2 regions of the Aquihabitans sp. McL0605 genome follow, and region 1 is predicted to be linked to the other one. Evidence: riboswitches for the same ligand, from Rfam matches in the RefSeq annotation. Region 1 holds a riboswitch; the other holds the start of a gene.
The links. A riboswitch is a leader RNA that binds a small molecule or an ion and turns the genes downstream of it on or off. The one in region 1 is predicted to bind cobalamin.
Positions count from the first base shown of each region.

Region 2: it holds a riboswitch for cobalamin, as region 1 does, so the genes downstream of both, ACPPVX_RS10210 (DUF4214 domain-containing protein) here and ACPPVX_RS17040 (cobalamin-dependent protein) in region 1, are expected to answer to the same signal.

Region 1 covers NZ_CP188252.1:3,690,999-3,706,448, reverse strand. The annotation lists gene gatA (Asp-tRNA(Asn)/Glu-tRNA(Gln) amidotransferase subunit GatA) at 1-388, opposite strand, end outside; gene gatC (Asp-tRNA(Asn)/Glu-tRNA(Gln) amidotransferase subunit GatC) at 385-687, opposite strand; gene ACPPVX_RS17085 (family 43 glycosylhydrolase) at 813-1,961, opposite strand; gene ACPPVX_RS17080 (alpha/beta hydrolase) at 2,172-2,939, opposite strand; gene ACPPVX_RS17075 (TetR family transcriptional regulator) at 3,079-3,714, shown strand; gene ACPPVX_RS17070 (SCP2 sterol-binding domain-containing protein) at 3,845-4,252, shown strand; gene ACPPVX_RS17065 (MFS transporter) at 4,284-5,720, opposite strand; gene ACPPVX_RS17060 (PASTA domain-containing protein) at 5,792-8,047, opposite strand; gene ACPPVX_RS17055 (hypothetical protein) at 8,139-8,699, shown strand; gene ligA (NAD-dependent DNA ligase LigA) at 8,727-11,138, opposite strand; gene ACPPVX_RS17045 (DUF4388 domain-containing protein) at 11,294-12,571, shown strand; gene ACPPVX_RS17040 (cobalamin-dependent protein) at 12,558-13,505, opposite strand; cobalamin riboswitch at 13,493-13,629, opposite strand; gene ACPPVX_RS17035 (ribonucleotide-diphosphate reductase subunit beta) at 13,651-14,610, opposite strand; gene ACPPVX_RS17030 (ribonucleoside-diphosphate reductase subunit alpha) at 14,733-15,450, opposite strand, start outside.
Region 2 covers NZ_CP188252.1:2,219,560-2,235,009, reverse strand. The annotation lists gene ACPPVX_RS10235 (hypothetical protein) at 1-915, shown strand, start outside; gene ACPPVX_RS10230 (ABC transporter ATP-binding protein) at 912-1,598, shown strand; gene ACPPVX_RS10225 (ECF transporter S component) at 1,722-2,594, opposite strand; gene ACPPVX_RS10220 (ABC transporter ATP-binding protein) at 2,591-4,222, opposite strand; gene ACPPVX_RS10215 (energy-coupling factor transporter transmembrane component T) at 4,219-5,358, opposite strand; cobalamin riboswitch at 5,467-5,599, shown strand; gene ACPPVX_RS10210 (DUF4214 domain-containing protein) at 5,678-7,390, shown strand; gene ACPPVX_RS10205 (hypothetical protein) at 7,444-8,430, shown strand; gene ACPPVX_RS10200 (hypothetical protein) at 8,588-9,352, shown strand; gene ACPPVX_RS10195 (5'-3' exonuclease) at 9,414-10,289, shown strand; gene ACPPVX_RS10190 (winged helix-turn-helix transcriptional regulator) at 10,318-10,776, opposite strand; gene ACPPVX_RS10185 (molybdopterin-dependent oxidoreductase) at 10,773-13,049, opposite strand; gene ACPPVX_RS10180 (hypothetical protein) at 13,144-13,893, opposite strand; gene ACPPVX_RS10175 (YkgJ family cysteine cluster protein) at 14,016-14,681, opposite strand; gene ligD (non-homologous end-joining DNA ligase) at 14,678-15,450, opposite strand, start outside.

The DNA.
Region 1 (15,450 bases):
AGCCCATGGCGAACTCGTCGAGGTTGGTCTTGCCGACGGTGATGGCTCCGGCCGCGGCGAGGCGCGTGACGACGGTGGCGTCGTAGGGCGGGACCCAGCCCTCGAGGATCTTCGACGAGCAGGTGGTGGCCACGCCGTCGGTGCAGAGGTTGTCCTTGACCGCCACGGGGACACCGGCGAGGGGTCCGACCGGCTGACCCGAAGCGAGGGCCCGGTCGACGGCCGCCGCCGCGGCACGGGCTTCGTCGGCCGTCACCGTGTTGAAGGCGTGGATGGTGGGCTCGGCTGCCTCGATGGCGGCCAGGTGGGCGTCGATCACGTCGACGGCGCTCCGCTCACCCGAGCGGATGGCGGCGGCGATGCCGAGCGCAGTGGTCTCGCCGGTCACGGTGCCTCACCCAGGATCGTGGGCACGCGGAACCGGCCGTCCTCGGCCTGCGGGGCTCCCGCCAGCGCCGCCTCTGGGGTGAGGGTGGCACCCGGCTGGTCGGGCCGGAGCACGTTGACCAGGGGGTAGGGGTGCGACGTGGGAGGCACCTCGGCCAGGTCGAGCGCCTCCACGTCGGAGGCGTGCTCGAGGATGGCGCCCAGCTGGGCCGTGAACGTGTCGAGCTCGTCATCGCCAAGCGAGAGCCGGGCCAGCTTGGCGACGTGAGCGACGTCGTCCCGAGAGATCTGCGAAGACATGGAGGTCGATCGTACGGGATGCGCCCGATCGGCCCGTCGCCCGTTCCCGGCCGGTCCCGGGTCGAGCGCGGGCGCAGCCCGCTGATGTCAGCGGGCTGCGCCGGTCGCGCCTACCTCAGCGACTGCTACGAGATGTCGAAACCGACACCGCCGGTGCTGTACGAGAGGACACCGGCCTTGATCGACCTCGTGCGGGGGTCACCGAACGGGTAGTTGGTCTGATAGGCCCAGACCACCCGCGCTGCCCCGGCGTGCGTCCGGAAGATCGACATGGCCGCCGCACCTGGATCGTCGTTCGCGCCCGCAGGGAACGACTTCACGCTGGGCACGCTGGCCGGGCCGGAGGCGAAGTACGCCGTGGAGTTGGTGAGCGCGCAGGATCCGGACAACAGGGACGTCCCGCAGTTGGCGATGCCCGTGACGTAGTTCCCGCTCGTCCAGGCATACGCCGAGAAGAACAGGTAGATCGTGTTGTTCGTCGTCACCCGGATCAGGGTGGGGTTCTCGATGATGTACTTGTTCTCGCCGGGCGTCGGTCCGCTGTACGAGACCGACGACGCCTTCAGGAGCGTCTGGCGGGTGGACAGCATCGGGTAGCCGGTCGACGACATCTCCATGGCCGAGATGGCGGCATGGTCGTTGTCTTCGCCTGGGTTGTCGTCGCGCCACGTCAGGTACAGGTGGCCGTTGTCGACGAACGCTTCCGGATCGATGCTCCACCGACCGTTCGACGAGCAGTTGATCGACGTGTCGCTGGCCGTGAACGGGCCGCGGGCGTTGGGGCTGAACGCGATGCCGAGGCAGCGCTCGTTGGACGAACCGGCGACTCGTGCCGTGTAGTACATGATGTAGTGGTTGTTCCAGAACACCACCGACGGCGCCCACACCTGTCCAGCGATCTTGCTGGGGTTCGCCCAGTCGCCCGGGCCGTTCGGCATCGCATCGCCGTCGACGCACTGACCGTCGAGCGCCAGCGTCTCACCGTTTCCGTGCCAGATGTACGGCACCCACAGCGTGGCCGCGGAGGCGGAGCACCTGGCGATCGGCTGCGCAGGCGTCGAGGCATAGGTGACGTAGGTGACGCCGTCCTGGGCCGCCAAGGTCATCGGATCGTGGAGGTCTCCTGCCACCGGCGGACCGGTGAACGCCTCCGCCCGCCCTGTGGGCAGCATCGACAGGAGGGCGACGGTGATGAACGCCGCCAGGAGCGCAGATCTCGTGCGCCGGGAGGCTCCGGTGCGACCCGACGAGCGCGACGAAGAAGGACCAGCCATGGGGAACCGCCTGTGCGACCAGCAACGCCGGATTGCGCTGCGAGGTCCGACGATGACAGGTGCCCTCCCGGCTGTCAAGGATCCGGGGATCACGCATCGGCGCAGGTCACGGTGGGCGCGCACGGTGACGCTGCGTACTCGATCGAAACCCCTGCGATCCCGCCGGGCCGTGGGCTCGGCCGACGCGTGGGGACGGTCTGCATCAGGCGATCAGGCGCCGGCGGTGACCTTCTGGGCGAAGGACACGGTGGCGTCGAAGACGATCTCGCGATCGAAGTCCTGGGTGACGACGTGGTAGCTGCGCTCGCACCAGATCCGCTCCACCGGCCCCGACACCGACGCGGCCAGCAGGTCGGAGTTCTCGGGTGGGACCACGTGGTCCTGGCGGCTGGTGATGACGAGCAGCGGCGAGGTGATGCGGGTCATGCGATCGCCGAGGTTGTCGGCCGCGTCGAACAGGGTGAGCAGCGGCGCGAGCGGCGTCTCGGCGTAGGCGCTCTCCTCGACACCAGGCTCGGCGATGTCGGAGGCGATCCCGGCGAAGCGGTCGGCGCCCGTGGCGAGCACCTCCTGCACGGCCTCCCGCATGCCCGGCGGCACCGAGACGACGGCGTTGATGCACACGAGGCCGGCGATCTCCGGATGCTCGGACCCGAGCCACGCCGTGAGGGCGCCACCCATCGACAGGCCGACCACCACGACCTGCTCGCAGCGCTCGGCGAGGGCGGCGTAGCGCTCCTCGGCGTGGGCCAGCCAATCGGTCCAGCCCGTGGGGATCATGGCCTCGAGCGTGGTGCCGTGACCGGGGAGCAGCGGCATGTCGACCGTGAAGCCGGCGGCCGCCAGCCGCTCCGACAGGGCCCGCATCGATCCGGGGTTCCCGGTGAACCCGTGCAGCACGAGCACGCCGACGGGGCCGCCCTCGTAGAAGGTGGGTTCGGCTCCGGGGATGATCGGGGCGTTCTGGTCTGCGGTCATGCGAGCTCCTCCGAGGCGCGGGGCAGCGCTGGTGTGCGCGTTCGGTCCCCGACGGCCAACCCTACGGTCCCCGCGTCGCGTGCCGGCGTCCGCCCCTCCTTGACCCGGCGGTCAATGCAGTGCTCCACTTGCCGCCACCATGACCGAAGACCGCCGGCTCACCACCCAGGGCCAGGAGCGCAAGCAGCAGCTCCTCGACCAAGCCGCCATCCTGTTCGCCGAGCGGGGCTACGCCGAGACCAGGGTGCTCGACATCGTCCAGGCGGCCGGCGTGGCCAAGGGCCTCTTCTACTGGTACTTCGAGAACAAGGAGGCGCTCTTCCGCGAGCTGGTCGAGCTCAACCGCCTCAACCTGCGCCGCGCCCAGGCCGAAGCCATCGATCCCGAGGCCGAGCCCCTGCTCCAGATCCGCCAGGGCGCCGAGGCGTCGGTGCGGTACATGGCCCAGTACGCCCACTTCTTCTCGCTGCTCGAGGTGGAGAACCTGGAGAAGCAGTTCGCCGACGAGCTCCGCAAGGGCACCGAGATCCACACCGCCGACGTGGCGTCGATCATCCGCCGGGGCGTGGCCGACGGGAGCATCCGCGACGAAGACCCCGAGGTGGCCGCCTACGGCGTGGTCGGGACGGTCGGCTACTACGGGCACTTCCACCGCACCGGCCGGCTCCCGCTCCCGGTCGACGAGCTGGCGGCCTTCGTCGGCCGGTTCGTCGTGTGCGCGCTCGCATCGGACGAGACGATCGCTCGCCGCGTGCTCGCGCCTGCCCACGTCTGACCGCCGCCGGTCAGGCCGCTGCGAGCATCAGCACGGCGCAACCCCCTCTGGCCCACGCCCGAGGTGACCACCCGGTAGGGTCCGCTGCGCATTTCGCACCCCCAATGCAGAACGTTCGAGGAGACCACCTGTGGCGAAGTTCCTGAGTGAAGAGTGGGTGGCCGGCGCCCGTGCCCTCCAGGCCGAGTACAAGGACCGCGCCGCTGCTCCCGCTGCGCAGGCGCGCATCAACCTCACCATCACCGAGGTGCCCGCCGACGTCCACGAGGGCCCCATCTCCGCCAAGATCGACACCACCGACGGCGCACCCGACCTCGACCTCGGCGCGTTCGACTCGCCCGACGCCAGCATCACCCTGGAGTACGACACCGCCAAGGCGTTCCTCGTCGAGGGCAACCCCCAGGTCGTCATGCAGGCCGTGATGAGCGGCAAGGTGAAGATCTCGGGCGACATGACGAAGGTGCTCGCCCTGGGCCAGGGTGCACCCGACGCGGTGGCGCTGGAGATGGGCGGCAAGCTCCGCGACATGACCGACTGAGGTCGGTCGCTCCGGCCGGGCTCCGTCGCCGTCAGAGGGCGGGGAGCGGCTCGGTCTCGGGGTGCAGCGCCGCCTCGGAGCGGTGGGTCGACGCGATGCGCGTGGCCGTCAGCACGGAGGCCGCGGCCAGGACCACGCCCGCGGCGTAGCCCCAGTGGTAGCTGGCCTCGAGGCCGACGGCGGGCAGGCGCGTCTGCTGCACCGACTGCATGACGGTGATCCCGAACACGACGCCGACCTGGATCATCATCTGCTGGGCGGCGCCGGCGATGCCGTAGTCGGCCTCCTCCACCGAGACCGTGACGCTCGCCGCCAACGGGGGCATGGCCGTGCCCATCCCGATGCCCGCCAGGGCGAGGCACGCCATCACCATCAGCACCGTCGAGCTGGCACCCAGCGTGGCCATCGCCACCAGCGCCACCACCACCGCCACGGATCCACCCGATGCCGCCTTGCGCGCGCCGACGCGGTGGACCACCCGGGCCGCCATCGGCCCAGCGAGGGCGAACGCCAGGGGCCGGGCGATGCTCACCAGCCCAGTCTTGGTCTCGGAGTAGCCCAGGACGTTCTGGAGGAGCAGCGGGGTGAGGATGAACGAGCCCATGTAGGCCCCGTTCAGGACCGCCTGGGTGACGATGGCATAGGTGAACCCCGGCACGCGGAGGTAGCGCAGGGGCAGGAGCGGCTGCTCGGCGACGCGCTCGACCCGCACGAACCCGTACAGCGCGGCGGGGCCGAGGACGAGCGAGGCCAGCACGATCGGCGCCGTCCACCCGATCCGGGGTCCCTCGTTCAGGGCGAACAGCAGCGGCGTGACCCCGACCGCGATCAGGGCGGCGCCGGCGACGTCGAACTTCCCGGTCAGGTGCTTGGGGGTCTCGGGGAACAGGCGGAACGCGAAGGCGAACGCGGTCAGGATGAGCGGCACCTGGCCCCAGAACAGGGCCCGCCAGCCGAACGCCTCGACCAGGGGGCCGCCGATCACCACGCCCACGACCGGGGCGCCCGCGGCCACCATCGACCAGTACCCGAGCGCTCGGACGCGCTCCTCCTTGGGGAAGATCCGCGAGATCACCGCGAACGAGGCCGGCCCGGTGGCCGCCCCCTCGATCGCCCCCAGCGTGCGGAACGCGATCAGCGCGCCCGCCGACCAGGCCAGGGCCGACGCCGCCGACATGACCGCCGCACCGGCGAGCCCCCACAGGTAGATCCGGCGCATGCCGATGCGGTCGCCCAGCTTGCCCACGAGCGGCCCGACCACGCCGAACGCCAGCATCGGGCCGGTGACCACCCAGGTCATGGTGGATTCCGCCGTGCCGAACTCGCCGGCGATGCGGTGGATCGACACCGCCAAGATGGTGACCGTGACGTTGACGGCGAACAGGCCGAAGAGCACCGCGACCAGGATCCGCCAGCGGTTGGGCGGCGCGGCCAAGGGGTCGGGGGTCGCCGCGGGCTGGTCGGACACGACCCCGAACGGTACTTGACCCGCGGGTCAAGATCGCAGGCGAACCACCATGACGATGGTCACCCCGAGGATCAGCCCAAGACGATGTCGACGGTGCTGCCGGGCGGGACGAGGGTCCCGGCCTTCGGCGACGTGCGCTTGGGCGTGCCGTCGGCGGGACCGCTCACGTTGCCCGGCTTGAGGCCCTGGGCCCGGAGGATGGCGCTGGCCTCCTTGATCGAGCTGGCGCCCTTGATCGACGGGACGGCCACCGGCTGCGGGCCCTTGGAGACCTCGATCGTGACGGTGGAGTCTCGGGGGACGGTGGAGCCCGACTTGGGCAGGACCGAGATGACCTGGCCCTTGGGCGCTTGGTCGCTGTAGGAGCTGACCACGCCGACCTTGAGCTCGAGGGCCTGCAGAGCTTCGGTGGCGGCGGCCTGGGTGCTGCCCACCAGCCCGCTGGGCACCGTGCGGGGCTCGGGGCCGTTCGAGACGATCAGCGGGACCGTGCTGCCCTTCTCGAGCTTCGCCGGGGTCCCGTCGGCGACCTTGATCACGTCGCCCTTGGCGACGTCTTCGCTGTAGGGCGTGTCGGCGGTGGAGGCCTTGAGCCCGACGGCTTCGACGGCCGTGGTGGCGTCGTCGAGCGAACGGCCGGCGAGGTCGGTGGGCACGGCGACCATGGTCTGGCCGGCCGAGACGGTGAGGGCGATGGTGCGGCCGGACGGGAGCCGGGTGCCGGCCACCGGCGCGGTCTTGAGCACCTCTCCCCGGGTGGTGCCGTCCTGGCGGATGTGGACCGATGAGGTGGTCCAGCCCGCAGCGCGGGCCACCGCCTGGGCCTGGGCCTCGGTGCGACCGACCAGGTTGGGCACCGGCAGCACCACGGGCGGTTGCGCGGGGGTGTCGTCCTGGTTGGCGACCACGGCGGCGGCGGCACCACCGATGCCGAGCAGGGCGATGATCACCAGCACCACCCACGGCCAGCGCCGACGGCGGCGCGGGGCGCCATCTCCCTCGTCGACCCCATCGGCGTCGGTCCCGTCGACGCCGTCGGCCCCCACGAGCGCACCGACGAGGGCCACCTCGCCGGTGGGGTGGTCGGTGGCGACGGGGGCCTCGGTGATGACCGTGGCGTCGCGGTCGGCTTCGGCCTGCGCCTCGTGGGCGGTCAGATCGACGATCTGATCGTCGGCATCGTCGGCGTCGTCGCCCTCGTGCGGATCCTCGCGGTCGCCGCCGCGGCCCTCGGGCTCCGCCGTGGTCGGCGCGTCGCCGGAGGCCCAGCTCGCCCCGCCCAGCGCGCCGACGCCGGCCAGCGCCACGACCGGGTCGGCCTGGTTGACCCACGAGGGCGGGTCGAGGCCGAGGTCGTCGGCGGTGAGGTCGCTGGCGGGGGCCGCCTCGGTGTCGAGCGGGCTCGGGGCGTGGACCGTGGGATCGAGATCGGTGCCGGCCAGGACGCCGGCGGCGAGGGCGCCGGCCAGCGGGAGCATCGCCGGGCGGGGCAGCTCGCTGGCGGCCCGCAGGAGCCCTTTGGCCAGGGTGCGGGCATCGATGCGGCGCTCGGGGTCGGCGGCGCCGGCGTCGGCGAGGATGGGCTGGAGGGCGCCGAGCTCGTCGGGCACGATCAGCGGTCGGTCGACGCGGGCCATCAGGGTGCCGAGCGTGGTGTCGGCCACGAACGGGACCTCGCCGGTGACCGACTCGATCATGGCGAGGGCCAGGGAGTACACGTCGGCCTTGCCGGACAGGGTCTCGCCCTTGGCCTGCTCGGGCGAGGCGTACCGCGCCGTGCCCAGCACCGCGCCCTGCGGCTCGGTCCAGGCGGCCTCGGCCAGAGCCCGGGCCAGCCCGAAGTCGGCGATCCGCAGGCGCTGGTCCTCGCCGAACAGCAGGTTGGCGGGCTTGATGTCCCGGTGGACGAAGCCGCGCCGGTGGGCGTAGTCGAGCGCCCGGGCGGCCTCGAGGCCGACCCCCAGGGCCTGTGACGGCGTGAGCAGCGCTCCGGAGTCGAGCAGGGCGCGCAGGCTCCCGCCGGGCAGGTACTCGGTGACGATGAACGCCACCTCGCCCTCGGCCGCACCGTCGCTCCAGTCGTAGACGGCCATCACGTTGGGGTGGCTGAGCGCAGCGGCGGCCCGGGCCTCGGCGCGGAAGCGCCGCAGGAACTCGGCGTCGCCGGCGAGGGCGTCGTGGAGCATCTTGACCGCCACGCGGCGGCGGAGCTTCACGTCGTCGGCCAGGTAGACCTGCGCGGACGCGCCCATGCCGATGGGTGCAACGAGCCGGTAGCGCCCCCCCAGCACCCGGCCGATCTCTGCCGTCATGCGGGGATTGGCCACGGATGGAGGGTACCGCCCAGCCCGACCCGAATCGGGGACGCCAGGGGAACTCGGTGGTCGCGATGGGTGCACGGGGGTACGACCCGGCAAGATGGACGAGATGACTGGCACCGGCACGGAAACTGGCTCGGCCGAAGAGGCCCCGGCCCAGGAGGAGCTGCCCGCGCCACCCCCGGTCGACATCGGCGGGTGGCCCACCTGGGTGCGCCGCACGGTGATCGCCGTCGTGCTGCTGGGCGCCCTCGGGTTCGCCGTGTGGGCCTCCAACTCGGCCGGATCGGGGACCAGCAACCAGGAGGTCAGCGGGGCGATCGTCAGCCTCACGCCTCCCGATGGAGCCCAGGCGCTGCGCCAGACCGAGGTGGGTGCCGAGCTGGCCGTCGGGTACGACGGGCGGCTCACGGTGAACGGGATCGCCATCCCCGAGGACCAGATGGTCGGCGCCCGTGACCCGAAGACGGTCGATCCCGCCGACCTGGCCAAGAACGGCGTGCGGCCCAACAACCGCAACAGCGTCTACTTCAAGCCCGGTCCCGGCAAGGTGATCGAGGAGTTCGAGCACGGCACCGTGACCATCCAGATGAAGTACTTCAAGGACGGCCGCCAGGCCACCACCGCGAACACCGTCACCTGGACCATCCGGGTCGACTGATCCGGCCGGTCTCCGCCGCTCCCGGGCTCAGGCGGGAACCTCGCCCGTCTCGAGCAGGTGCTCGAAGCCGGCCAGGTCGAGCACCGGGATGCCCAGGTCTTCGGCCTTGGTGACCTTGGACGCTCCGGGCGACTCGCCCACCACCAGGGCGGTGGTCTTCTTCGACACCGACCCGGGCGACTTGCCACCCCGGTCGGTGATGGCCGCCTCGGCGCTGTCGCGGGTGTAGCCGGGCAGGGTGCCCGACACGACGACGGTCTTGCCCAGCAGGACCTGCGGCAGGGTGGAGACCTCGGGGCCCTCGACGTTGACCTCGGTGCGCAGGCGGGCGATGAGGTCGCGGTGGGCATCGACGGCGAGCCACGCCTGGACCGATTCGGCGATGACCGTGCCGACCCCATCCACCGCAGCCATGGCCTCGACCGGCGCCTCGACGATCTTGTCGAGGTGGCCGAACGCCCGGGCCAGCGCCAACGATCCCGAGGGCCCGAGGTGCCGGATGTTGAGCCCGACGAGCAGGTTGGCCAGCGGGCGGTCCCTCGCGGCTTCGATGGCGGCCTTGAGGTTGGCCACGCCCTCGTCGCCGAGCCCCCCGAGCGTGCCGGCGACCGACTTGAGCTGCTGCGGGTCTTCGACGCAGGCGGCCACCAGGGCCTCGGGCAGGTCGTGGGACAGCTCGGCGGGCTGGGCGGCGACCACGTCGTCGGGGAGCACGATCTCGTCCCAGGTGGCCTTGGGCCGCTGGGTCCGGGTGCGGGCGGCGGCCAGGGCATCGCCCGACCAGCTCGTGACCTCGGCGCGCAGGGCGGCGAGGCGGTCCCAGTCGAGCGTGAACACGTCGGCGACGTCGCGGATGAGGCCCAGGTCGAGGAACAGCTGGATGCGCTGGACGCCGAACCCCTCGATGTCCATCGATCCGCGGCCCGCGAAGTGCTCGATCATCCCCGCCACCTTGAACGGGCACTCCGGGTCGGGGCAGCGGGTGTCGGCCTCGCCCTCGGGGCGCACCAGCTCGACGGGACGCGATGACGGGCAGAACCGCGGGAACTCCCATGGCGGCCGCGCCTCGTGGGCCTTCTTGGCCCTGGCGTCGGGCAGGTAGGGGCCGACGACCTCGGGGATGACGTCGCCGGCGCGGCGGACGATCACCGTGTCGCCCTCGCGCACGTCCTTGACGGCCACCTGGTCCTGGTTGTGGAGCGTGGCCCGGGCGACGGTGACGCCGCCCACGAAAACCGGATCGAGCACGGCGAACGGGGTGACCCGGCCGGTGCGGCCGACCGACACGTCGATGCGCTCGAGGACGGTGGTGCGCTCCTCGGGCGGGAACTTGTAGGCGATGGCCCAGCGGGGGGCGCGCGAGGTGACGCCCAGCGCCTCTCGGCGAGCCAGGTCGTCGACCTTCACGACGGCGCCGTCGATCTCGTAGGCGAGGTCGTGGCGGTGGTGCTGCCAGTGGTCGCAGAACGCCGCCACCTCCTCGGCGGTCTCGAGGACCCGGTGCTCGGGGTTCACCGCGAAGCCCCACGCCGCCAGCTGGTCGAGCGTCTCCTTGTGGGTGGTGAACGCCGGGCCGCCGACCACCTCGCCGAGCTGGTACGACCACATCGACAGCTTGCGCCGCCTCGTCACCTGCGCGTTCTTCTGGCGCAGCGATCCGGCCGCCGCGTTGCGAGGGTTGGACGCGACCGGGGTGGGCTTGCGGCCGGCCTCGGCCCGGACGCGGTTCTCGTCCTCCTGGAACGCCACCAGGTCCCGGAACGCGTCGAGGGACATGTAGACCTCGCCGCGCACCTCGAGGACCGGCGGGATGCCGGCCGGGGTGGCGGCCAGGCGCTCGGGGATGTCGTCGATGGTGCGGACGTTGGCGGTGACGTCTTCGCCGACCTTGCCGTCGCCCCGGGTGGCCGCCTGGACCAAGGCGCCGTCCTCGTAGCGCAGGGAGATGGCCACCCCGTCGATCTTGAGCTCGCAGCAGTAGCCGACCGCCGCCTCCACCTCGGGAGCGACGTCGGCCAGGTCCGGATCGACGTCGTCGACCACGACCGGCTCCGGATCGGGATCGTCGAACAACGACGCGGCCTCGGCCTTGCCGGCAGCCACCTCGGCGGCCTTGGCCGTGCGAGCCAGGCGCCGGGCCAAGCGCTCGCCCCACGCCACCAGCTCGGCGGCCGAGAAGGCGTTGTCGAGCGACATCATCGGGACCCGGTGCACCACCGGAGCGAACGTGGCCGATGGCGCCGCCCCCACCAGCGAGGTGGGCGAGCCGTCGACGAGCAGCTCCGGGTGCTGCTCCTCGATCGCCCGCAGCTCGCGGACCAGATCGTCGTAGTCGGCGTCGGAGACGGTGGGGGCATCCTCGGCGTGGTAGCGCCGGTTGTGCTCGGCGATCTCGGTGCGCAGGGCCTGCGCGCGGGCCGCGACGTGGTCTTCGGTCATCGGCGAGCACCCTACCTGTGACCTATGGCAGCGTACGCGGGTCGGAACACCCGGCGATCGGCGCTTCCCGTAGGCCGAAAGCCTCAAGTCGGTGCAGATCACGCCGACTGGTCGGTATCGGTACCACACCATTGTTCGAGGGACGCGGATCCGAAATGACGCTCAACGGCACACTCGAGGACTTCTCCCCCGCAGGCATCCTCAAGGTGCTCTCTGCCGACGGGCGAACGGGCGCGGCACGCTTCGGCGGCCCTGCCGGCTGCACCGTCTACCTGCACCGGGGTCAGCTGTACTTCGCTCGCAACGAATCCACCGATGAGGCCCTCGCCACGGCGCTGGTCCGGCCCGGTCGGCTCACCGCCGACGACTGGGGCCGAGCCATCGATGCCTCGGGCGAACGACCCATGGTCGGCGAGCTCCTGGTGCGCGACGGGGCGATCGTCCCCGACCTCCTCGCCTCGGTCGTGCTCTCGGTCGTCTACGACCCGCTGATCGAGCTGTTCCGCGACGGCACCGGCGACTTCGACTTCGAGACCGACACCGTCCACTGGCTCGGCCCGTTCCGCGCCTTCCCCGTCGACGCCATCGTGGGCGAGGTCCGCAAGCGGGTCCGCGAGGTCGACGAGTGGAGCGCCACGATCCCGTCGCTCGACGTGTGGGTCGAGGCCCGCCGCACGCTCCCCGGCTCCGCGGCCCAGGTCACCCTGCTGCGCGAGGACTGGGAGCTGGTCACCGCCCTCACCGGGCCCCGGAGCATCAGCGAGCTGGCCACCGAGCTGGGCCGAGGCGCCTACTCCACGGCACGCGTGGTGCACCGCCTCCAGCAGGCCGGCCTCGTCGAGCTCGTGTCGAACGACCTCGAGGCCACGATCGTGCCGATCCGCCGGCCCGACCCCGAGCCGATGACGACCGCCGACGACCTCGAGCGCGATCCGCTGCTCGACATGGGCCTTCCCCACCGGTCGCGCATCGTCGAGGCCAGCGACCCGCTGACCACCCACATCGGCGACACCATCGCCGACGCGCTGGCCGCCGACACCGACCGGCGCGCCGCCGAGCCGACCCCGCTCGACCCCTTCCGGAACGCGCTCGCCGACCTGTCCGAGGTCGACCACGAGGCCCCGGACGACGATGCCGGCAGCTGGGACGAGTCGCGCCGCCTCGCCGACGGCAACGCGCTGCACCACGACTCGATCGAGCCGACCTCGCTCGACGACCCCCGGCCGGCCGATCCCAACGCCGCCTGGCTCGCCGACCTCTACGCCCAGTTCATCGACGAGCCCGAGCTCGCCGGCGCCAACGGCGGCAGTGGCAAGAAGAAGAAGAAGGGCGACACCCAGGCCCTCGACGTGGCGTTCAAGGCCGCCGAGGTCGAAGGCGAAGCGAGGGTCTCCACCCTCAAGCGCCTCATGGGCGCCCTCAAGAAGATCTGACCGACGCCCGAGCGGTCGCCCGGTCGGCGGCCAAGCGCTCCAGCGTGGGCACGAGGTCCGGTCCAGCTGACCAAGCCGAGGCTCCGGCCAGGTCGGCGACGGTTCGGTTCCGCACAGCCTGACCACCGACCAGGACGGGCAGGTCGGGGTGGACGGCCCGCAGCTCGCGGATGATGCCGACGGTGGCTTCGAAGCGATCGGCCACCGTGACGCTCAGCCCCACTGCGACCAGATCATCGACCCGGCCCACGGCGGCGAGCAGGTGGGCGGCCGACGCGTCGGTGCCGAGCTCGAGGGCCTGGAAGCCGGCGTGGCGCACCAGGTTGGCCACGATCGCCAACGAGAGGCCGTGGTGCTCGCCCGGCGGCGTCGCCAGCACGACCGTGCCCCGCTTGCGGCCTCGGTGGGTGAACTGTCCGCCGAGGCGGGCGACCAGCCGCGAGGCGGTGGTCAGGGCGATGCGCTCGTCGACCGCGACCTCGACCGCGGTGGTCTCGGCGCCGGCGACGTGGGCGATGGCCCCCGCGATCACGTCGAGGTGGACGCGCTCGGCGTCGTGCCCCGCCGAGAGGGCGTCGCGCACGACGGACCACGCGCCCACCTCGTCACCGACCCGGAGCCGGCCCGCAAGGCGCTCGGCCCAGTCGACGGTGCTTCCAGGCGCGGCCACGGCCGCGCCCGCCCGGAAGGCCAGCGCATCGGCCCGATCGACCAGCCAGCCGGTGCCCTCCCGATGGGCCGGCAGCCGCCCGTGGCGCACGTAGCGGTACACGGTCATGTAGTGGACGTCGAGCAGGCGGGCCACCTGCTTGAGGTTCAGCGCAGCCGGCAGGTCGCCGGCCTTGGCGGCGGCCGCCGCGGGGGCGGCCAAGGTGGGCTGATCGGTGGGTTGGTCCATGAGGACGACGTGCTCCCGCGTCTGGTCGGCGATCACGACGAGCGGGTGTCGGGCTCCCGTCGCGAGCGACGGTGACCGTTGCGGGTACAGCCCCGGATTCCCACCGGTGTTCCCCCCTGCCGAGACCGCCATCGTACCGGCGGGCCGGGAGCGCGTCGAAGCCGCTCAGGTGGGGAGCCGCTCAGAAGTCCTCGTCGAAGCCGACGTCGCCGGTGATGCCGACCTGGTAGGCGCTCACGCGTCGCTCGAAGAAGTTGGAGAGCTCCTGGACGTCCTGGAGCATCATGAAGTCGAACGGGTTCTTGGTGCCGAACCGGGCGGGCATGCCGAGGTTGTCGAGGCGCTGGTCGGCCACGTACTCCAGGTACTGGCGGGTGTCGGCCACGGACAGCCCGGCCACCCCACCCGACAGGAGGTCCTCGGCGAACGCCGATTCGGCCTCCACCGCCTCCTCCAGCATCTGGGTGACCTGGGCGGTGAGCTCGGCATCGAACAGGTCGGGCTCCTCGGCCCGCACGGTCTCCACCACGGTGAGGGCGAACCTCATGTGCATGGACTCGTCGCGGAACACCCAGTTCGTGCCCGAGGCGAGGCCGTTCAGCAGGCCCTTGGAGCGGAAGAAGTACACGTACGCGAACGCCGCGAAGAAGAACAGGCCCTCGACGCAGGTGGCGAAGCAGATGAGGTTCATCAGGAACGCGCGCCGCTCCTCACGGGTCTCGAGCCGTTGGACACCGTTCAGGGACCCCATCCACCTGTGGCAGAAGTCGGCCTTCGCCCGGATCGAGGGGATGGTCTCGACGGCCGCGAACGCCTGCTCGCGCTCGGCCTGGTCAGGCAGGTACGTGTCGAGGAGGGTCAGGTAGAACTGGACGTGCAGCGCCTCTTCGTAGAGCTGGCGGCTCAGGTACAGCCGGGCCTCGGGGGCGTTGATGTGCTGGTACAGGTTGAGCACCAGGTTGTTGGCGACGATCGAGTCGCCGGTGGCGAAGAAGGCGACGAGCCGCTGGATGAGGTGGCGCTCGGCCGGGTCGAGGCGGCGGGCCAGGTCCTGGAGGTCGTCGGAGAAGTCGACCTCCTCCACCGTCCACGTGTTGCGGATGGCGTCGCGGTACATGTCGTAGAAGACGGGGTACCGCATCGGGCGCAGGGTCAGCTCGAAGCCCGGATCGAGGATGTTCCCCCGCCGGCGGACGGGGAGGGGGGCGTGGGCCGGGGCCTCCCGCAGATCGATCTGGTCGAGCTGGTCGCGGCGGACGGCGGTCACTGGCAGGCCTCGCAGGCGTCAGGGTTCTCGAGCGAGCAGGCGACGGCGTCGTCGTCGGAGACGGTGGCCGTCGGGGCCGGGGCGGAGGACCCGGGACCGGGGGTGGGCGGCGGCGGGGCGATGGTTCCGCTGCCGGAGGTGGCCGAGGCGATGCGCGTGGCCGGCCGGGAGCGCAGGTAGTAGGTGGTCTTGAGCCCCTGCTTCCACGCGTAGGCGTACATCGACGAGAGCTTCCCGATGGTGGGCGACTCGAGGAACAGGTTGAGCGACTGGCTCTGGTCGAGGAACGGGCCTCGGGCGGCCGCCAGGTCGATCAGGGAGCGCTGGGGGATCTCCCAGGCCGTGCGGTAGAGCGCCTTGAGCTCGTCGGGCACGTCGCCGAGGTCCTGCACCGAGCCGTTGGCCGCGCGCAGGCGGTCGACCATGCGGTCGTCCCAGAGCCCGAGCGCCTGCAGGTCGCGCACGAGGAACGTGTTCACCTGGAGGAACTCGCCCGAGAGCGTCTCCCGCTTGAACAGGTTGGAGACGGCCGGCTCGATGCACTCGTAGGCGCCGGCGATCGAGGCGATGGTGGCGGTGGGCGCGATGGCGAGGAGCAGCGAGTTGCGCAGGCCGTGCTCGGCGATCCGAGCCCGCACCGCATCCCAGCGGGGGTCGGTGGTCTCGACGCCCCACAGCTCGGGCTGGAGGCGGCCTCGGGCCGCCCAGGTCTCG
Region 2 (15,450 bases), 1.5 Mb from region 1:
GGCGTCCGCAGCGTGGCCCGCTGGCCGCTGTCGCGCGTGGTGCGCGCCGTGCTCATGGCCGCCATCGCCGGGATGTGCCTCCGGGCCGTCTGGAACGGCACCACGCCGCTCGTGATCCTCGCCGGGATGGCGCTGTGGGTCGCGGCGCTCGATGCCGCCGAACCGCTGGGCCAGGAGATCGACCACCCCGGCCGCACCGACACCTTCCCGATGCCGCGCGGCCAGCTCTTCCTGCTGCACCTGCCGATCCTGCTGGTGGTCTCGGTCATCGTCGGCGTCATCGCCGGCGCCATCGCCGTCGCCCCCATCGGGGCGTCCGTCCCCGTCGGCCCCGGCCTGTTCACCGGGTTCATGGCCGGCCTGCTGGCCGCCTGCGGCGGCGCCATCAGCGTCGTCCAGGGCGCCCCCGACCCGGTCGACACGCTCTCGATGGTCACGCCGGAGATCGCCGGTACCCGCACCGTGTTCCGCACCGCGCTGCCGCCCGCCATGGCCGTGCTCGGCACGATGCCGCTGCTGGCGGCCCGGGCCTCGTTCAACGGCAGCCAGAAGCCTCCGCCCATGGCCGCCGCCATGAACATCGCCATCCTGCTGTCGATCATCATCGTGATCGTCGGCGGCTGGGTCCGGTTCCGCGACGACATCAAGAAGTGGATGGCCGACGCCGCCGACCAGATGTCGCCCACCAAGGCCGTCGAGCGCCAGCGCGAGGAGCGCCTCGCCGATGAGCTGCGCGAGCGCGAGGCGCTCAAGGAGTCTCGCCGGGTGGGCGAGGAGGCCTCACCGGCGCAGCGCGCCAAGGCCCGCCAGCCCCGTCCCAAGCCGAAGCCGTCCACCCCCGTCAGCCCGCCGCCCGAAGGCGTCCGGGGCGGGACCAGTGCCAAGCCCATCGGGCGAAAGAGGGATCAGAAGTGACCGCGCAGCCCCCGGCCCTGGTGGCCAAGGACCTCTCCAAGACCTACGACGACCTGGTCGCCCTCCAGCCGATGAGCATCAAGGTGCCCGTCGGCCAGTCGGTCGCGCTCATCGGCCACAACGGCTCGGGCAAGTCGACCTTCCTGCGGATGGTCGCCGGGCTGCTCGATCCCAGCGACGGCGAGATCGAGATCGCCGGGTTCGACCTCGCCGATGTCGAGGCCCGCGCCACCACCTCGTTCCTGCCCGACGACCCGGTCCTCTACGACGACCTCTCGCTGCGTGAGCACGCCGAGTACATCTCCAAGCTCCACGGCGGCGACGGCTGGGACGACTACGCCGAATCGCTCTGCGTGCGCCTCGGCCTCGAGGAGCGCATCGACGACCTGCCGTCGCGCTTCAGCCGCGGCCTCCGCCAGAAGACCTCGATCGTGCTGGCCCTGGTCCGCCCGTTCTCGCTGCTGCTGGTCGACGAGCCGTTCGTCGGGCTCGACCAGCCCGGCAAGCTGGTGCTGCTCGAGCTGCTCGAGGAGATCCACCAGGACGGCGCCGCCACCCTGGTCGCCACCCACGACCCCACCTACGTCGACCGCGTCGACCGCAGCGTCGCCCTGCGCGACGGCGAGGTCATCTTCGACGGCAAGGCCTCGGTCGAGCAGGTCCTCCACCTCGTCGGCGGCTGACCTCCGAGGCTCCGCCTGAGGAGCCCGGCCGCCCAGCGCGTCGCATGGGCTCGGGAACCTGGCACGCATCCGGGACCGGTGCGTCTGTGACGGGCGCCGGGTTCGTGGAGGAGGGGGCGGGCCTCAGGTGGTGGCGGGCTCGAGGATGGTGACGGGCTCGAGTCGGTTGGCGTAGCGGCGCAGCGTCGCCATGAGGGCCCGGCCGACGATGAGGATGATGACCGCGTTGGCGAGCGCGCCGGCCGCGTCCCACGCCAGCGACGTGGCCACGTAGAACGACCAGTACCGGTCGAGCGACTGCGCCAGCGACATGCCGGGTGCCCAGTCGAGCGAGCCGCCGCGCTGGAACGGCCAGAACCACAGGTTCAAGATCGCGCCGAAGACGAAGCCCCACACCCAGCCGTACGCGGCCAGCACCCCCACCTCGGCCCACGGCGACATCCGTCTGGTGGCGTGACCGATGAAGCCCGCACCCGCGCCCATCCACCCCAGGGCGAGCATCTGGAACGGCAGCCAGGGACCGATGCCGCCCGACAGCACGGCCGACACGACGAACGACGTGATGCCGAGGATCATCCCGAACCGCGGGCCGAACGCGGCGCCGGCGAGGATCACCAGGAAGAACAGGCCGCTGCCACCGCCGGGCAGGTCGAGCAGCTTCATCAGGCCGGCGAGGGCCGAGAGCATGCCCAAGATGGCGACGGTGGTGCCGGTCATCGTCCCGCGACGGATCTCGAGCGCCACCGCACCCACCGCGAGGGCCCCGACCAGGGCGGCGACGAGCGGCGCATCGCCCGCGTGGGCCTGGCTGGGGAGTGCCGAGGACGGGAGCCAGAACGGGTAGAGGAACGCGGCGACCCCGATGACCAGGACCAACAGGTACACGGTCATCGACCGCAGCCGGCCCACCAGCGAGGGGCGGCCACCGAGCAGCAGCGGCGCCGGATGGTGGCCGGACCGCTCGTCGGGCGCGGTGGGTGGCGCGGTGGTGGTCACGGCGCGACGACCTCGGCCGGTCCCGCCCCGGCGGCGATGGCGGCGCGGACCTCGGCGACGGTCAGCAGCGGCGGCAGGACGCGCAGCACCTGGGGGGCGAACAGCGAGCCGGCGAGCACGGCGCGCGCGTCGCCGTCGGCCACCACGTCGCCGTCGCCGAGCACCACCACGCGGGTGGCCACCCTGGCGGCCAGCTCGATGTCGTGGGTGGCGAGGACGACCGCGCCGCCGCCGTCGCGGTGCTCGGCCAGGGCCAGCTCCAGGGCGTGGCGCGACGTGGCATCGATGCCGCGGGTGGGCTCGTCGAGCACCAGGACCGGCGCGTCGCCGACGGCCACCGCGGCGATCGCGACCCTCTGGCGCTGGCCCACCGACAGGCTGCGCGGGTGGCGGTCGGCCAGGTCCTCGAGCTGCAGGGCGCGCAGCCAGTGGTCGACCGCGGCAGGGTCGCGCCGGCCGAGGAGGCCGAGCGTGGCCTCGACCTCGCCGCGCACGGTGGTGCTGAACAGGAGCGAGTCGGGCTCCTGGGGCACGTAGGCCACGGGGACGAGCGCCTCGACGGTGCCGGCGGTGGGCGGGTGGGCGTTCGCCAGCGCCCGCAGGAGCGTGGTCTTGCCCGAGCCGTTGCGGCCCAGCACGGCGACGATCTCGCCCTGGCGGACCGTGAGGTCGACCGGGCGCAGCACGGTCCGGGGGCCGTGGCTGACCGACACGCCCGCGGCGGTGAGCAGGGCAGCACCGGCGACCGGCGGCGCCGGCTGGTCGATCACGGCTGCGGCCGCGGCCTGGGCGGCAGCCACCGCATCGGGGACGCCGAGGGTGCGGACCGCGCTGCGGGCATCGCGCACGGTGAGCGGCGGCGGCTCCCACCCCAGGAGGCGCCCGAGGTGGGTGACGGGCGGCGCGCCGGGGAGGGCGGCCAGCACGGCGCTGGGGCTGGCATCGGCGGCCACCAGCCCGGCGTCGATGAGCACGGCACGGTCGGCGAGGGGCCCGGCCCGCTCCATCCGGTGCTCGGCGAGGAGCACGGTGGTGCCGAGGTCGTCGTTGAGGCGCCGGAGGGCGGCCATGACGTCGTCGGCCCCTTGCGGGTCGAGCATCGAGGTGGGCTCATCGAGCACCAGGATCTGCGGGCCCGCGGCCAGGGCGCCGGCCACCGCGCAGCGCTGCCGCTCGCCACCCGACAGCGTGGCCGGTGAGCGGTCGCGCAGGTGGGCGACGCCCAGCGCGTCGAGCACCTCCTCGACCCGCCGGCGCATGGTGGCGGGATCGGTGCCGAGGTTCTCGAGGACGAACGCGATGTCGTGCTCGACGTGGTCGACCACGAACTGGGCCTCGGGGGTCTGGTGCACGAACCCCACCACGTCGGCCAGGTCACGGGGGCGGTGCGTGGTGATGGACCGGCCGCCCGCCACCACATCGCCGCGGAACCGGCCGCCGCTGGTGTGGGGCACGAGCCCGTTCACGGTGCGCAGCAGGGTCGACTTCCCTGAGCCCGATTCGCCCACCACCAGGACCACCGAGCCCGGCGCCACCTCGAGGTCGATCGGGCCGAGCGACCGCGGTGCGTCGGGGTAGGCGAACGCGGCGTCGGTCCAGGTGACGGCGCCGTGCTGCGGCGCGCTCACCGGGCACCGGCCGGGGCGGGATCGAGGTCGGTGGCCGGGCGGCGCTCGGCCTCGAGGGCCACGTCGGTGAGCGGGAGCGGCGGGACGAGCACCGGGATGGCCAGGGCCGCGAGGCAGAGCGTGGGCCACACCGAGAACGGCGGGAACCGGAGGGGGTAGGCGGTCCAGTAGAGGGTCTGGTCCCAGATGCCGGCGATGAGCGCCAGGCCGAGCGGTGCGAGGAGCACCCCGGCGCCCACGGCCACGTCGAGACGGGTGAGGCGTCGCGGCCGGTACCGGGAGGTGCCCGTCGAGCGCGAGGCCAGCACCACGGCGGCGAACAGCGCGGCGATCCCGATCGAGCCGGCGATGACCGCCACCTCGGTGGCCCGGCCGATCAGGGCCACGAACGCCCCGCCGAGCGCCAGCATCGCCACCAGCCCGAGCCAGGCCGAGGCCCGGTCGCCCCGGCCGCGCGGCTGGCGCGCGAACCCGCGGGCGTCCATCGACTCGGCGAGCGAGACGGCGCGCTCCAGCCCCGATTCGAGGATGGGGACGGTGAGGCGCACGAGCCGCCCGCGGCGCACGACGCGGCCGCCGGTGCGGGCCCGGTCGGCCTCGTGGGCGTCGGCGACCGCGGCCATCGTGGACGGCACGAACGCCAGCGACACGGTGAGGATCAGGCCCGGCTCGTGGAACGCCCGGGGCGCGGCCTGGACCAGCTCGTGGTGGGAGGCCACGGCGTTGAACACGCCGAACGCGCCGAGGATCCCGACGACGGCGAACGCCTGGGCGGCGGCGTACAGGACGATGTCGCCCTCGATGGTCCCGCCGACGGTGAACCCGCCGAGGACCCGCGGCAGCGTGGCCGACGGGAGGGTGAACCACAGGTACTCGGGCGGTCCGTCGACCAGCGGGCTGTGGGTGGTGAGCGCGGTCAGGACGACGCGGATGACGGCGAAGGCGACGCCGAGGCCGATCAGGATCGGGAAGGCCCGGGCCAGCGTGGTGTCGAGGCGGTGGGCGCTCACCACCAGGAAGCTGATCGCCAGCACGATCGCCACGTACAGCGGGTTCGGTGCGATCTGCACGCAGGCCGCAGCCGCGATGGCCCACACGAGCCAGGTCACGGCGTGGAGAGGGCTGGTGGTGCGCACGATTGGGGATCCGTGGATCTGCCGAGGCTGGGAGCGAGGCGAGGCGGCTCCACGTTGACCGGGCGCCGCGCTGACCCGTACGGTGACAGCCAGTTGAGGTCGCTGGCAACCCGGAAGTTGCCGGCGGGCGTGCACTCCGGTGCACAACGGGGGAAGTCGGTGAGAGTCCGACGCTGACCCGCAGCTGTAACCGGCCCTCGTGGCCGGGAGCCAGGTGACCCGCCTCCACTCCGCCGGAACTCCCGTTCCGACGGTCGCTCCGTCCCGCTCACCGGGACCAGTTACGACCCCCGAGGTTCGGGGTCTTGGAGGAAGTTCCATGTCGATCCGTCGATTCGTTGCGGTAGGCCTCGGCCTGTCGCTGCTCGCCCCCCTTGCTGCCGCCGGCGGCGCCGGTGCCGAACCGGCCGGGGACACCACGGTCAACAAGGCCCAGACGTGGCTCCTCACCCAGCAGCAGGCCGACGGCGGGTTCGAGGTCTCCGGCTTCGCCGGCTTCGAGACCCCCGATGCCGTGCTCGCCCTGGCGGCCTCTTCGCAGGGTGGCGACAACTGGAGCGCCAACGACGCCCGTGACGCCATCGCCTCCCTCGACAACGGCACCGGCAAGGACCCGCTCGACGCCCTCGACAAGCTCGCCGAGGCCAGCCTGGTCCCCGGGAACGCCGCGACCGACCCCACCAACAACGCCGGTGCCGCCCGTGCCGCCAAGCTGATCGCGCTCGTCGCGGCTCCGCTCGGCATCGACGCCACCGACTTCGACCCGTCGAACGACTCCGCCACCCCGGTCGACCTGGCCGCCGTGCTCGAGGCCCACAAGCAGGTCGACGGCAGCTACGCCCTCGGCGCCCTGTTCAACGGCCTGCTCTACGTGCCCATCGCCCTCGAAGCCACCAACACCGCCGTCCCCGCCGGCCTCGTCGCCCAGATCAAGGCCGGCCAGCGCGCCGACGGGTCGTGGGACTACACCGGCACGCCCACCGGTGGCCCTGGCGAGGACGTCGACACCACGGCGCTCGCCCTCGACGCCCTGGCCTCCTCCGACCTGACCACCACCGACGCCGCCGTGAAGAAGGGCGTGCAGTTCCTCGCCGCCCACCAGCAGGCCAACGGCTCGTGGCAGGCCTTCGGGAGCAGCGATCCCAACTCCACCTCCACCGCCACGGTCGCCCTCAGCGACCTGCACATCGACACCACCACCTCGGGCTGGCGCACCACGTACGGCACGCCGTCGTCGGGCACCTACGTCAGCCCGCAGGCCTGGCTGCGCACGCAGCAGGCCGTCGACGGCCACATCAACAGCCAGAACGACTCGCCGACCTTCGGCACCAACACGTTCGCCACCACCCAGACCGTGCAGGCCCTCTCCCGGCAGCGGTTCCTGACCCTCGAGCGCGAGCAGCTCGTCCGCGGCTACTCGGAGCGCCTGGCCTCGCCGGCTGCCGCCCCCGATCCCAACCTCGACGGCGCCCACCAGCTGGCGTCCGATGCGGTCGGGCCCAACACCTCGATCAAGGCAGCTCGCGTCGCCGCCGCCACTGCGGTGGTCGCGGGCCAAGACAGCCGCGAGGCGGCCGTCGAAGACCTGTTCCAGCAGGCCTTCCACCGCAGCGTCGATCCGTCGGGCCGGTCCTACTGGGCCGGCAAGCTCATCACCCTGAGCCGTCCCGAGGTGCTGTCCCGCCTGACCGGCTCGTCGGAGTACTTCCGCAAGGCCGGCGGCACCATCCCGAAGTTCGTCGACGCCGTCTACCAGTCGGTGCTCGGCCGGGCCGCCGACGCATCGGGCCGGGCGTACTGGATCGGTCAGCTGAACCAGGGCAAGTCGGTCGAGCGGGTGGCGCGCAGCCTCGTCGCCAGCACCGAGTACCGGCGCCACGTGGTCAACGATGCGTTCGACCGGGTGCTCGACCGGGTGCCCACCTCCGGTGAGCGCTCCTACTGGATCACCAGGATCGCCACCACGCGCGTCGAGGTGCTCCTCGCCACGCTGGCCGCCAGCGACGAGTTCTACGGGTCGCTGACGTCGTGATCGGAACCGTCGTCGGGCGCCACGGTGGCGCCCGACGACGTCGGCGGCCCGTCGTGGCCGCAGCGATCGCCGCCGGGGCGTTCGGCCTGGTCCTCGCGGTCGCCGTGCCCACGATGGCGGCCCCCGCCCGGGTGCAGGCCACGGGCGGCTGCCAGGCGGTGGGCGGCGGGCCCGTCGCCGGCGGTGGTCCCCACCGGGCCACCGTGGTCGTCGACACCGGCTCCGGGCCCGTGTGGTCGGCGTGCATCTCGTTCGACGGGTCGATCTCCGGGATCGAGGCCCTGAACCGGGCCGCCTCCGTCATCACCGACCTGAACCCGGTCTTCGACCAGTACTCGGGCATCGGCAAGGCCGTGTGCCGGCTCCGCGGGGTCGGCACCGATCCGCCCGACTGCCTGGGCAAGTCGGTCGACTACTGGTCCTACAGCCACGACGGGCGGGTCGCCCCCGTGGGCGCGGGCGCGGTCACGCTGTCCGACGGCGATGTCGACGGCTGGCGGTACGGCACGGGCGGCACCCCGCGCGCGGCCACCGAGGGGACGCGCGCCGCCGAAGCGCCTGCCCCCGCCACCACCCGGCCCCCAACCGCCACCACCCAGCCCTCCGGCGGCACCGGGCCCGGTGGCGGCTCGGGCGGCCTGACCGGGTCGGGCAGCGGACCGACCGGTGGCACCACCGGGCAGGGCACCCAGGTCACCCGCGCCGGGGGCGACCCCGCCGGTTCGACCACCAGCACCACCGACCCGACCGGTCGGTCCACCACCACCTCCCCGGCCAAGGGCTCCGACGAGGCCAAGGCCGACGGCGGCACCACAAACCCGGGCGGGAGCGACGCCGGGTCCGGCTCCGGGGCCAAGGGCGAGGTGGCCGCAGCCGGCGCGAGCACGTCGGGTGGCAGCTCCAGCTCATCGGGGGGCGGAGGCGGCTCGCCGCTTCCCTCCGTCCTCGGGTTCCTCGCCGTGGTCGCCCTCATCGGCGGCGGCGTGGTGCTGGTCCGGCGCCGTCGGACCGCTGGTCAGCACCCCATCGTCCCCACCTGAGCGGGCGGTCGCCGACCGTGGCGACCGCACGAGGTGAGTGCAGCACGAGCCCGGGGTGAAGCACGGTACGCCGGTTGGTGGACCCTCGATCTGAGGGCCGGACCTACCGTGACGGCGTCCGCCACGCAGGTCGACGGCGGACGGGAATCGAGGAACCGTGCCGGCACCAAAGACCCGCGCCGCGCTCACCATGACCGCCTCCCGAGACTGGCGGACCTGGTTCCGCCCGAGCATCGCGACCCCCGTGGTTCTGGTCGCCGGCGTGGGTGCTGCGCTCGTCGTCATGCTGATCCTCGGAGGCGGTGACGTCCCGGGAGCGCACCAGCTCGGCCGGGCGCTGGGTGCGAGCCACCGGGCCACCGCCGACGCCCAGTCCCAGGAGGTCAAGACCATCGGCAAGGTCGCCGACCCGGTGGAGGCGATGGCCGACGGCACGGTGTCGCGGGCCGAGCTGCGGTCCGCGGTGCAGGAGGCGAGGATCATCCGCCAGGGCGGGCCCGCGGGCGCGGGAGGCGGGTTGAGCGATCTGCTGGTGATCAGCGGTGGGACCGGCCAGACATCGATCTGGACGCTGCTGGGGCTCGACGGCGGCGGGACCTCGACGAGCCAGGGGGTGACCGTCGGGCCGACCCGCCGGCCGGGGAACGTGCCCACGACCACCCAGCCGTCGACGACCATCCCGTCGACGACCCAGCCCCCGACGACCGTGCCGGAGACCACCGTCCCCGACACGGTCGTGCCCGTGACGGTGCCCGACACGGTCCCGGAGACGACGGTCCCGGTCACGGTGCCCGACACGGTCCCGGACACGACCGTTCCGGTCACGGTGCCCGACACCGTCCCCGACCCGACCGTGCCCACCACCGTGGTGCCGCCGGATCTGCCCGGGGTGACCATCCCGCCGATCATCCCGTTCATCTGAGGCGTCCGGGGCCCGATCGCCTCCGGACGCGGCCTGCGCCCCGGTCTGCAAGGGTCGTGACATGCAGGTCCACCTCATCGACGGCACGTACGAGCTCTTCCGGTACCACTTCGCGCTGCCGTCGCACATCACCGGCGACGGCCAGGAGGTGGGGGCCACGCGGGGCGTCGCCGGGTCGATGCTGATGCTGCTCGAGGAGGGCGCCACCCACGTGGGGATCGCCACCGACCACATCATCCCGAGCTTCCGCAACGAGCTCTACGAGCCCTACAAGGACGGGTCCGGGATCGAGGAGGAGCTGAAGTCGCAGTTCCCCCTGGTCGAGGAGCTGCTCGTGGCGCTGGGCTTCGTCGTGTTCCCCATGATCGAGTTCGAGGCCGACGACGCCCTCGGGGCGGCCGCGGAGATCGCCGCGGCCGACGACCGCGTCGAGCGCGTGCTGATCTGCACGCCCGACAAGGACCTCGGGCAGTGCGTCGGCGGCAAGGTGTTCCAGCTCGACCGGCGCAAGGGCCTGGTCAGCGGCGTCGACGAGGTGCGAGAGAAGTTCGGCGTGCCACCCGAGTCGATCGCCGACTACCTGGGCCTGGTGGGCGACACCGCCGACGGCTTCCCCGGCCTGGCCGGCTGGGGCGCCAAGTCGGCCGCCGCCGTCCTGGCCCGGTACGGCCACCTCGAGGACATCCCGCCCGACCCGGCCGACTGGGACGTGACGGTTCGCGGCGCGGCCAAGCTCGGCGCCACCCTCCGAGAGCAGTTCAACGACGCCCTCCTGTTCCGCCTGATCGCCACCATCCGCACCGAGGCGCCCACCATCGAGAACGTCGACGAGCTGCGCTGGACCGGCCCGCGTCCGGAGCTGGCCGAGGTGGCCGCCCGCCTCGACGCCGGCAGCCTCGTCGAGCGGGCCGACCGCCTCGCGGCCAAGCTCGCCTGAGCGGGCACCCCGGTCGCTGATCCGGCCGTCAGGCGGGGAGCTCGGCGCGGGGGTTGCGGCGCATGCGGATGCGGCGGACGTCGAGCGGCGCGCCGGTCTCCTCGTCGACGATGAGCGGGCGCACCTCCTGGTGCGTCTCTCGGTCGGACAGGATCGCGGGCGGCTCGCCGTCGAACGCCCAGTCGGAGCCCCACCGCCACATCGCCGCCAGGACGTCCCACATCGCCCGGCCCTTGGGGGTGAGCCGGTACTCGTAGCGGGCCGGCCGGTCCTCGTACGGCTCCTTGGTCATCAGCCCCTCGTCGACCAGGCGGGCCAGACGGGCGGACAGCACCGCCTTCGGGATGTCGAGGGCCTGCTGGATCTCGTCGAAGCGGCGGCGGCCGGCGAACGCCTCGCGCAGGACGAGCGGCGTCCACCAGTCGCCGAGGAGGTCGATGGTCCGGGCGATGGGGCACGGCCAGTCGTCGAACCGGGTCCGCCTCACGACGCCACCACCTCGAGCCGGGCCCGCACGTTCTTGTGCAGGGGGGTGCCGGCGAACCAGTCGCGGTTGTCGACCGAGGTGAGCTCGTTGGGCGCGACGCCGTGGCGGACGCGGTTGCCGTCGGCGTCGGGGTAGTCGAGGCCCAGTCCGTTGGGGAGGGAGACGTGCCCGACGTGCATGGTCTCGGTGAGCTCGACGGGGACCTCGGCGGATCCGCCCTTGGTGGTGATCCGGACGATGGACCCGTCGAGCGCACCGATCCCGGCGGCATCGTCGGGGTGGATGCGCAGGGCGCCCTCGGGATCCTTCTTGCGCCAGGCCGGGTCGCGGAACGCGGTGTTGGCGGTGGACGACCGGCGCTCGCCGGCGGAGAGGATGAACGGGAACTCATCGTGGATGGGCGTGGGGTCCTCGGTGGCCAGGCCGAGCAGCTCGGGCACCAGCTCGTCGACCACCAGGTTGATCCGCTGGTCGGCGGTCTCCATGCGGTCCCAGGTGGCGGTGTACTCGTCGAGGGTGAACACCACGCCCTGGGGGTTGGCCACGATGGCGTCGAACAGCGCGTCGCCATCGGCGTGGCCGGCCCGCTGCACCGCGTCGGGGTACGTCATCGCCGCGATCTGGGCCAGGCCCCACACCGCCGCGGTGGCCGCGTCGCCGTCGGGGAGGGTCGGGCCGAGCGTCTCGTACAGCACGACGGGCGCCATCTTCGACAGGTGGGGCTGGGTGAGCATCGCCGTGAGGAACGCGTCGGCGAAGACCGCCCGGCCCTGGGCGGCGGCCTTGCGCAGCGGGGCCAGGTCCTCGTCGGTCAGGGCCCCGAGGGCGCGGACGAGGCGAGCGTGGATCTCGGGCTCGGGCAGGGTGCCGGGCGTCGCCGGCAGCAGCGGCCGGCGGAGCTGGAACGCGTTGGCCGGGAACTCGAGTGTGAAGAAGGTGGCCTCCCACTTCTCGAACTGGGTGGACGCCGGGAGCACGTAGTCGGCCTCGCGGGCCGTCTCGGTCATCGCCACATCGATGACGACGACGAGCTCCAGCGCCCGCAGCGCCTCCCGCCACCGCTTCGAGTCGGGCAGCGAGTGCGCCGGGTTGGAGCTCTCGATGAGCATGGCCCGGAAGCGGTCGGGGTGGTCGGTGAGGATCTCGTCGGGGATCACCGCCGAGGGCACCAGGCCCGTGAGGATGCGGTGGCCGCCCACCGGCGTGGGTGGGGTGGCGGTGCTGCGGCCGAACAGCTGGGCGAACGCGGTGTGGAGGTTCATCCCGCCGGGCTTGCCGAAGTTGCCGGTGAGGAGGAACACCAGCTTCTCCAGCCACGAGTTGAGGGTGCTGTGCGGCGCCTGCTGGATGCCGAGGTCCTCGAAGATCGACATGCTCGCCGCCCCCGCCATCCGCCGGGCGGTGGTGCGCAGCTGCTCCTCGTCCACCCCGCAGATGGCGGCGCTGCGGGCGACGTCGACGGAGCCGATCACGCCGGCCAGCTCCTCGAGCCGGTTGGCGTGCGCCGCCAGGAAGTCGTGGTCGATCAGGTCCTCGTCGAACAGGACCGCCAGCAGGGCGGTGAGGCACCAGGCGTCGGTGCCCGGCTTCACCTGGAGGTGGATGTCGGCCAGCTCCGCGGTCTCGGTGCGCCGGGGGTCGATCACGATCAGGCAGCGTTCGGGATCGTTGGCGATGGCCTTGAGGATGGGCCGGGCCCGGGGGAAGCCGTGCGACTGCCACGGGTTCTTGCCCAAGAAGACGGCCACCTCAGCGCGCTCGTAGTCGCCGGTGGTGTGGCACTGCGGCTTGCCGAACAGCTGGCCGTCGACCCAGAACTCGCCGGTCTTCTCCTGGGCCAGCGCGTTCGACGCGTAGCGCGACCCCAGCGCGGCGCGCGTGGCACCGCTGTACCCGCCGCCGAGGTGGTTCCCCTGGCCGCCACCCCCGTAGTAGAAGATCTTCTCCCCACCGTGCTGGTCCTTGATCGCCGTGAACCGCTGGGCGATCTCGGCGATGGCGGTGTCCCACCCGATCGCCTCGTAGGTGCCGTCGTCGCGGCGGCGCATCGGGCTGGTGAGACGGTCCGTGGAGCTCTGGTAGTGGTCGAGCCGGAGGGCCTTCTCGCAGGTGTACCCCTCGGAGGTGGGGTGCGACTTGTCGCCGCGGATGCGGGCGAACCTCCGCCCGTCGAGCTTCACCTCGATCCCGCAGTTGATGCTGCACAGGATGCACGCGCTCTGGTGCCACTCGGCACCGGCGTCGTGGGTGGGATCGCTGGTCGGCACGCTCATCGGGCCCCCTGGGAGTCGGTTCAACGAACGAACCTAGTTCGGGACGTGCCGCTCGGCCAGCCGGTCGCGGGTGCGGCCGGCGGGAGCCCGCTGGTCAGCCGGTGTAGCCCGCGGTCCCCGGCTGGGGGGTGGCGGCCGGAGCCTCCGGAGGGGCGCCGGCGACGGTGGGCGGAACGACCGACGGGCTCGGTCCGGCGGGGCCGTCGATCCGGAGGGTGTCGTAGGTGACGGCGCCGCACGAGGCCTCGACCGTGATGGCCGCCGAACCGAACGGGACCGGCAGCGGGACCGACCAGTCGCCGCGCTCATCGATCTCGGCGCTGAACGCCTTCCGGGTCTCCCCGATGAAGAAGAAGCCGGTGGCGCTGGAGCCCTGCGGGCAGTCGGTGCCCTCGAGCGTGGACGTCGGGGTGGAGTGGGCGATGTGCGCCGGCCGGGGCCCGAGCCAGAGCCGCGGCGAATCGGTGTCGAAGCGACCGGTGCCGGCGGCGGCGGCGTCGCACGTGGCGGAGTAGGCCGAGTCCCAGTCGCCGGCGGTCTCGTCGATGGCCCAGACCGACGGGGAGACCTCGGTGACGTCGTCGGGCGGGCGGGGAGCGATGGTGCCCTGCACCTGGTCGCCCTGGGTGTTGATCTGGAAGATCGACGGTGTCACGCCGCAGTCGACCTGCACCTGGAAGCCGGTGCCGGGCGGACCGCTCGACGGGGTGACGGTGAGCCCGCCCTCGGCACCGGCGGTGAGGTGCCACCCGCCCAGGATCAAGAGACCGGTCGCCCCGGCCAGCGCGGCACGGCGGCGCCGCCGTCCTCTGGTGGCCTGGTCTTCCGCTCGCTGTCGGGACATCTCCGCCTCCACGCCTCGCCTGATGACGACGGACCCTACCGGCGGGCCGTCGCGGCTCGCCCCGATGCGCCGGGCCGGGGGTGCCGGTCAGCGCCACCGGTCGGTCGGCGCCGCCGGTGCGGTCAGGGGCCGAGGAGGCGGTCGCTGACCTCGGCGTGGACCCGCTCGGGGTCGGGCACGTCGCCGTCGTTGAACTCGTCGCGGACCTCGACCGCCAGGACGGCCAGCTGGGTGGCGTCGAGGTGGGCCACCACGTCGGGCAGCTCGTCGGCGCGCTCGCGCAGGTAGGTGGCGGCGGCGCGCACGGCGTCGTGCTCGGTGCGGTCGTCCTCGGTGGGGTGGTCGAAGCGCCAGCGCCGCGCCCGGTCGCGGATCTCCCGCTTGGTGGCGTCGTCGACCTCGATGCCGGCCGCCGGGAACACCCGGCAGTCGTAGGTGCGGCAGGTCCGGGGCCGGTGGTCGTAGATGGTGCACAGCCCGTCGCTCAGCATGGGGCAGTGGCCGCGCTCGTCGTAGCCGAGAAGCACGTGGCCCTTCGGCAGGCCCGGCGCCGGGAAGCGGAGGGCGGCGGGGATGTGGGCCAGCGCATCGGTCTCGTGCGGGCCGATGTGGATGAACTGCGACGAGGTGCAGCAGGCGGTGCAGGTCCCGCAGGGCACGTCGGCGTCGCGATCGCCGGCGAGCGCGGCATCCATGGCGTCGGCCCAGGCGGCGAACGGGCCGGCGGCCAGCCCGTCGTCGGCCGCGGTGGTCACCCCGTCGTCGGCCCCGGCAGAGCCGTCGCTCACGGTTCCTTCTTGGCCCGGCTGGCGCTCACGCGCGGCGGCTCGTTGGGCATCTTGGGGTACTGCGGCGGCCACGGGGCGTCCATCATCCCGTCGTCGAGGTCTCGGTCGTACCAGTCGATCAGGGTGTCGATGGACTGGGGCGCGTCGTTCATGGCGGCCCACGGGTTGCCCTCGGCGGCGATCTTGGCGGGGACGTTGGCGAGGGTCAGATCGTCGATCTCGACGGTGGCGACCTCGTCCCACGGGATCGGGCACGACACCTGGCCGCCCACCCTCGGCCGGACGCACCACGTGCCGAAGACCGTCTTGTGCGGCGCGTTCTGGTTGTAGTCGACGAAGACGCGCGTGCCCCGGTCCTCCTTCCACCACTGGGCGGTGATGAGGTCGGGCCGGCGCCGCTCGAGCTCGCGGGCCACGGCGACGGCCGCCGAGCGCACCCCGTAGCCGTTCCAGTCGGGCCGGAGCCGCACGAAGATGTGCAGGCCCTTGCTCCCGCTGGTCTTCACGAAGCTGGTGATGCCTTCGCCGTCGAACAGGGCCTTCACCTCGTACGCGGTCTCGCGGACCATGTCGAACGTGACGCCGGGACCGGGGTCGAGGTCGATCCGCAGCTCGTCGGTCACCTCCGGGTCGTCGGCCATGAACGGCCACGGGTGGAACCCCAGGCAGCCCATGTTGACGGCCCACAGGAGGTGGGCCAGATCGGCGATCACGAGGGCGTTGCTGGTGGTGCCGTTGGGCGTGGCGACCTCGGTCTGCTGCAGCCAGT